Regions from separate parts of the Streptomyces sp. NPDC051322 genome, predicted to be linked through region 1. Evidence: riboswitches for the same ligand, from Rfam matches in the RefSeq annotation. Region 1 holds a riboswitch; each other region holds the start of a gene.
What was found. A riboswitch is a leader RNA that binds a small molecule or an ion and turns the genes downstream of it on or off. The one in region 1 is predicted to bind cobalamin.

Region 2: linked by a shared signal. The riboswitch ahead of AB0436_RS02570 (HoxN/HupN/NixA family nickel/cobalt transporter) and the one ahead of AB0436_RS00300 (cobalamin biosynthesis protein) in region 1 are both predicted to bind cobalamin.
Region 3: linked by a shared signal. The riboswitch ahead of AB0436_RS16735 (ribonucleoside-diphosphate reductase subunit alpha) and the one ahead of AB0436_RS00300 (cobalamin biosynthesis protein) in region 1 are both predicted to bind cobalamin.

What each region holds. Positions count from the first base shown of each region.
Region 1 is NZ_JBFBAK010000001.1:51,239-53,432, forward strand. It holds gene AB0436_RS00290 (inorganic phosphate transporter) at 1-395, shown strand, start outside; gene AB0436_RS00295 (hypothetical protein) at 415-642, shown strand; cobalamin riboswitch at 704-846, shown strand; gene AB0436_RS00300 (cobalamin biosynthesis protein) at 972-1,973, shown strand; gene AB0436_RS00305 (cobyric acid synthase) at 1,970-2,194, shown strand, end outside.
Region 2 is NZ_JBFBAK010000001.1:561,377-563,570, reverse strand. It holds gene AB0436_RS02580 (MarR family transcriptional regulator) at 1-217, opposite strand, end outside; gene AB0436_RS02575 (metalloregulator ArsR/SmtB family transcription factor) at 285-638, opposite strand; cobalamin riboswitch at 706-922, shown strand; gene AB0436_RS02570 (HoxN/HupN/NixA family nickel/cobalt transporter) at 950-2,083, shown strand; gene AB0436_RS02565 (FAD:protein FMN transferase) at 2,093-2,194, opposite strand, start outside.
Region 3 is NZ_JBFBAK010000006.1:296,987-299,180, forward strand. It holds gene AB0436_RS16735 (ribonucleoside-diphosphate reductase subunit alpha) at 1-1,337, opposite strand, end outside; cobalamin riboswitch at 1,384-1,519, opposite strand; gene mctP (monocarboxylate uptake permease MctP) at 1,776-2,194, opposite strand, start outside.

The DNA.
Region 1 (2,194 bases):
CCGGCTCCGTGATGGGCGCCGGCGTCGGACGCAAGGGCGGCGTGGTCCGCTGGTCCACCGCGAGCCGGATGTGCATCGCCTGGGTTCTGACCCTGCCGGCCGCCGCACTCGTCGCCGCCGGTGCGGAGTATCTGACCGGCCACGGCCCGTGGGGCGTCGGCGCCGTGGCGGTCCTGCTGGTCGCCGGCTCCGGCGTCATCTGGTCGCTGTCCCGGCGCAAGCCCGTCGACCAGCACAGCGTCACGCCTGATGAGCCCGTCGAGCCCGTGGATGTCGTCACCGCCGCCCTCGCGGCGGTCAGCCCGCCGCCGGCCGGGCTGACGGCCGAGGCTCTCCGGGCCACCATTCCCGCCCCGGACGGCGCACCGGAACCCACCCGACCGGCCGCGGTCTGAAGCAGAGGACACTGCAATCATGAACATCGACTGGGCAGCTCTCGGCACCGTTTTCGGCGTCAGTCTGGTGGCCACCGTCGGACTGGTGGGTCTGTTCACCCTCGGCGTCGTGGGCCTTGCCAGGAAGTCGGCACCGGACGGCGCCGGCGGTACGGCCCCTGCGCCCGCCGCACGCGCCGGGGCGTACGCCTGCTTCGCTCTCTGCACGGCCGCCGTCGCCTACGGGATTTACCTCATCGTCGGCTGACCGCCGTTCGGACACGTCGCCTCGTCCACGTCGCCTCCTCGCAGGTCAAGGCGAGTTGACGGTTGTTCTCGGCGCGTGGTGGACTGCCGGGGCCAATACGGCGGCAGGAGAGGAAGCACGGTGCGAATCCGGCGCGGTCCCGCCACTGTCACCGGGGGTCACACCCCCGGGAGCCAGGAACTCTCACCGCCGGACCCGTCGAACCAGGGCGCGGACACCCTGAGTGAGGACCTATCGCCATGCGCGGCTGCCTGTCGCCCGATGCTGTGACCCGTACGAGAAGTACCCCCCGCACAAGAGCCCGTCGAGGCGCAACGGCCTGCTGACCCATGCGTGCCGAGCAGATATTCGTATACGGCGCCACCACCGGCATCGCCGCGGACCTGGTCCTCGGAGATCCCCGGCGCGGACATCCGGTCGCCGCTTTCGGACGGGCCGCCGCGGCCGTCGAGCGGCGCCTGTGGCGTGACCACCGGGCGTGGGGCGCACTGCACACCGCCGTCTGCGTCGGAAGCGCGGTGGGCGCCGCGGTGCTGGCCCGGCGTGCCGTGCGCGGCCGCGCCGGGGCCGGAATCGCGCTGACCGCCGCCGCCACCTGGACGGTTGTCGGCGGCACCTCGCTGGGCCGGGAGGCGCGTACGGTCGGCGCCGCGCTGGCAGCGGGCGACATCGAAGCGGCCAGGGAACGACTGCCGCACCTGTGCGGCCGGGACCCGCACGCGCTGGACTCTCCGCAACTGGCGCGCGCCGTGGTGGAATCCGTCGCAGAGAACACCTCGGACGCCGTGGTGGGTGCGCTGGTCTGGGGCGCCCTGTGCGGGGTGCCCGGCCTGGTGGGCTTCCGCGCGGTGAACACCCTCGACGCGATGGTCGGCCACCGCTCGCCGCGGTATCTGCGGTACGGCTGGGCCTCGGCCCGGCTCGACGATCTGGCCGGCTGGCCGGGCGCCAGGCTGACTGCCGTACTGGCGGTGCTGGCCGGCGGGAACCCGCGCGGCGCTGCCCGCACCTGGCGCGAGGACGCGGCCGGCCATCCCAGCCCGAACGCAGGTCCGGTGGAGGCGGCGTTCGCCGGAGCGCTGGGCGTACGGCTCGGCGGGACGCTCGCGTACGGCGGCCGGGTCGAGCACCGGGCGGTGCTCAACGGTGGCGGCAGGCCGGCCGGGGTGGACGACATCGAGCGCGCGGTGCGGCTGTCGCGCCGGGTGGGTCTGCTCGCACTCGCGACAGCCCTCGTAGCGAGGAAGGCCCTGATGGCGGGGAAGGCCCATGCGGTGAGAGAGGTCCATGCGGTGAGAGGCGTCCATGCCGTGAGAGGGGTACGCGGATGAGTGGCGGGCTGCTGGTCGCCGGAACCACCTCGGACGCCGGGAAGAGCGTGGTGACGGCCGGCATCTGCCGGTGGCTGGTGCGCCGTGGCGTCAAGGTCGCGCCCTTCAAGGCGCAGAACATGTCGCTGAATTCCTTTGTCACCCGCGAAGGTGCGGAGATCGGCCGCGCGCAGGCGATGCAGGCCCAGGCGGCCAGGGTGGAGCCGTCGGCGCTGATGAAC
Region 2 (2,194 bases), 510 kb from region 1:
CGAGCTGGGTCATGTTCGGTTGCGAGACCCCTTCCGCCCGGGCCAGTTCGGTCAGCCGGGAGGGGCCCTCGCGGCCCAGCCGGCCCAGCGCCGAGGAGGCTGCGGTGCTCAGGCCGCCGGCGGTCGCGCTGTGCCGCACGTAACGAACGATCCGCTCCACGGCGGTCATCAGCTCTTCCGGGGATACCTCGGACGCCTTGAGGGTCCGAGAGTCCATAACCCGCTTATGCATAGGCTCATTGTGCATATAGATGTAGGCAGAATCAATACCCCGGTGGCGAGCGCTACTCCTGCGCGCACCGCCCCAGCAGGTCGGCCACCGCGCCGTCGACGACGCGGTAACGGACCACCCGGCCGTCCTTGTCGCCCGCCACCACGCCCGCAGCCCGGAGGAGGCGCAGGGCCTGCGAGACGGCCGGGTCCTTCATGCCGGTGGCGACCGCGAGGTCGGAAACGGCGATGGGGCCCGCCCGGTGCACTGCGATCAGCAGGGCGAGCCGGCCGGGGTCGGCCAGCAGGGAGAAGCGGTCGGCCCAGGAGCGGACGTGTTCAGGCTCTCCGATGGCGGCGATGGCGTCACAGACCCGGTGGTCGTCGATGATGCGGTGGCCGGCGCGCTCGGCGGGAACGAGGTGCATGCGGTGATCCTTGCACGTCGAGCTCTGTGATCTTCGGCACCTGCGCAACTGTGCAGGCTTGCAAGCGTTGTTGCCGACAACCTAGGGTGGGCCGGGTCGTGGTGTTCGGGAAGACCGGTGACAGGCCCTCAAAAGCCTCAGACCGGAGCGGCCCTCGCCACTGTGATCGGGGAGTTCCCGGCCCATGACACCACTGGCCGCAGAGTGCGGCTGGGAAGGTGGGCCGGGGGCGAGCGTCAGCGAACCCGTAAGCCAGGAGACCGGCCACGGCATCTCACGAAGTGATCCACGAGGTGCTGGAGCGTGACCGTATGACCCTGCCCAACTCAAGCCTGCCTGACTCCGGTGTGTCCCGTGAAGGCGCGCCCCCCACCACCGCGTTCGCCTGGCGGCGCGCTGACACCCTCCGTACGGCCGGACTGCTCGGCGTGATCGCCGCCCTGCATGTGGTGGCCTTCGGCATTCTGTTGCTGCTGGTGGTGCCGCGGCACTACGAGGTCGGCTCCCAGGCGTTCGGCATCGGGCTGGGCATCACCGCCTACACGCTCGGCATGCGGCACGCGTTCGACGCGGACCACATCGCCGCGATCGACAACACCACGCGCAAGCTCATGGCCGACGGCAAGCGGCCGGTGTCCGTGGGCTTCTGGTTCGCGCTGGGGCACTCCAGCGTCGTCGTCGCGATGGCGGCCCTGGTCGCCGGGGGAGCACGCCTCGCGGGCGTGCTGGCCAATCAGGACTCGGGCACCCACCAGGCACTCGGCGCCGTCAGTACCACCATCTCCGGCTCCTTCCTGTATCTCATCGCTGCCCTGAACCTGGTGGCGTTGTTCGGCATCCTGCGGGTGTTCAGGTCGATGCGGGCGGGGCGGTTCGACGAGACGGAGCTCGAAGCGCAGCTGGATTCCCGGGGGTTCATGAACCGCGTCCTGGGCCGCTTCACCAAGTCCGTCAGCCGGCCGGGTCAGATGTATCCGCTCGGTTTCCTCTTCGGTCTCGGCTTCGACACCGCCACCGAGGTCACCCTGATGGTGATGGCCGGCAGCGGCGCCGCCGCCGGGCTGCCCTGGTACGCGATCCTGTGCCTGCCGCTGCTGTTCGCCGCGGGGATGAGCCTCTTCGACACCCTCGACGGCACGTTCATGAACTTCGCGTACCAATGGGCCTTCTCGAACCCGGTACGCAAGGTCTTCTACAACCTCGCCATCACCGGCCTGTCGATCGCCGTCGCCTTCTTCATCGGCACCATCGAGCTGGTTACCGTCCTGCACGACAAACTCGCCCTCAAGGACGCGGTGACCGACTGGATAGCCGGTCTCGACCTGGGCAACGTCGGTTACGTCATCGTGGGACTCTTCGTGGTGGTGTGGGCGGCGGCGCTGGGTTACTGGCGGATAGCCAGGGTCGAAGAACGCTGGACGGCCCGCACCGCGGACGGGGGCTGAGGGAGCGCGTCAGTCGCCACTGGGGAAACCCGCGGTCCGCCAGACGCTGCCGTCGGGCCGGACGGCCAGCGCCTCGTAACCCTCCAGCGACTCCAGCCAGCCGCGCGCGTC
Region 3 (2,194 bases), on a different contig from region 1:
GTGCGGTTCGAGGCGTCCTTGAAGGTCATCCAGCCGTTGCCGGTCTGCGCCAGAGTGCGCATCATCCGTCCGTACAGCTCCCGGGCGGGGATGGTGCGCCGGGCGAGACCCGCCGCCTCCGCCTCGCGGTACGCCGCGTCGAACGCGTCGCCCCACAGGTCGGCCAGTTCGGGGACGTCGACGGGGGAGAAGAGCGACCAGTCGCCGTCCGCGTCGACCCGGCGCATGAACTCGTCGGGGATCCAGTGCGCCAGGTTCAGATTGTGCGTACGCCGCGCCTCCTCGCCGGTGTTGTCGCGCAGCTCCAGGAACTCCTCGATGTCCGCGTGCCACGTCTCGAGGTAGACGCAGGCCGCCCCCTTGCGCCGGCCGCCCTGGTTGACGGCGGCGACCGACGAGTCGAGGGTGCGCAGGAAGGGGACGATGCCGTTGGAGTGGCCGTTGGTGCCGCGGATGAGCGAACCCCGGGAACGGATCCGGGAGTACGAGAGGCCGATGCCGCCGGCGTGCTTCGAGAGTCTGGCGACCTCGTGATAGCGGCGGTAGATCGAGTCGAGCTCGTCCAGCGGCGAGTCGAGGAGGTAGCAGGACGACATCTGGGGGTGCCGGGTGCCGGAGTTGAAGAGGGTGGGCGATGAGGGGAGGTAGTCGAGCCGGCTCATCAGGCCGTACAGCGCGGCGACTTCGTCCACCGCGCGTTCCGACTCGTCGTCGGCCAGCCCGCAGGCCACCCGGAGCATGAAGTGCTGCGGCGTCTCGATGACGTGGCGGGTGATCGGGTGGCGCAGCAGGTAGCGGCTGTAGAGGGTGCGCAGGCCGAAGTATCCGAAGCGGTCGTCGGCGCCGGTGTCGATGAGCGCGTCGAGGCGCGCCGCGTGCCGGCGTACGAAGTCCGCTGTGCGGTCCGCGATCAGGCCCTCGCGGTGGCCGACGCCCAACGAGGCGGAGAACGACACCGCACCCTGCCCGGCCGCCTCTTCGGCGATGGACCGGGTCAGCAGCCGCGCGGCCAGCCGTGAGTAGGCCGGGTCCTCGGAGATCAGTCCCGCGGCCGCCTCGGTGGCCAGCTCCCGCAACTCCGCCTCGTCCGACCCGGCGTGGCGACCGCGCAGTGCGGCGGCGGCGACCTTGCCCGGGTCGGTGTCGGGGAGGTCCGCGGTGAGGTCGGTCAGGACCCGCAGCAGTACGGTTCCCGGGGCATCCGCCAGCTGTTCCCGGACATCGGGGGCAGGTGCGGTGGGCGCGGTGGTCACGGAGCGCTCTCCCTCGCTCGGCCGGGGCCGGCGGGAGGCGCGGGTGCGCACGGGCGCACCGCAGGGCAGCGCGCCGCACAGCATCCGCAGGCCCAACCGCGAGGCCCGGACGGTTCCCATCCGGTTCGGTCGAGCCGGATGCGCCGTCGGCAGGTCCTCGGACTCCACGGTGCGCGAAAGCGCACCGTTCACACCGTTGCGGGACAGTTCCGGATTCGCACCGGATTCCCCTGCGGCGACAGCGAGCCTGAGCATACATGTGGTGGGCGTTGGATGTGTCACCCCCCATATCTTGTGTCGCGGTGATGATCCGGGCGCTGTGTCAGAGCGTCAGGGCGTACGTCAGCAGTGGGAGGCCGGGGATCGCCTCCCGGTCTCGCTCGGGGGTCCGCAGGAAACCCAGCCCGCCGCCTATCCGAAACGCGGAGTCGGCCGAAAAGCGGAGTCAGCCGAAAGCGGAGGGGCCGTACCGCTCACCACCGGTGAGCGGTACGGCCCCTCCGCGGGCAGGCCGACGGCGTGTCAGTGACCGCCGGGCGCACCCGCCGTGGCCGGCGGGAGGTCCACCTGGACTCCGGGGTCGCCGGCGTCCGCGGTGTAGTCCTCCGGCGAGGTCTCGTCGATCCCCGCCGGCGCCTTGACGGCGTTGAGGACGAAGGTCAGGACCACCGTCACCACGACGTTCATGACGAACGCGGTGAGACCGATGTAGCCGATCTCGCCGAGACCGGGGATCTCCTTGGACGAGCCACCGAAATGGTGCTGTGTCGGGCTGGCGACGCCGTACGCGGCGAGTGTCCCGTAGACCATGCCGACCGCCCAGCCGGCCAGCAGCGCCCAGCGGTGGAACCACCGGGTGAAGAGGCCGCCGACGAGTGCGGGCATCGTCTGGAGGATCCAGATGCCGCCGAGCAACTGGAAGTTGATCGCGACCGTCTTGT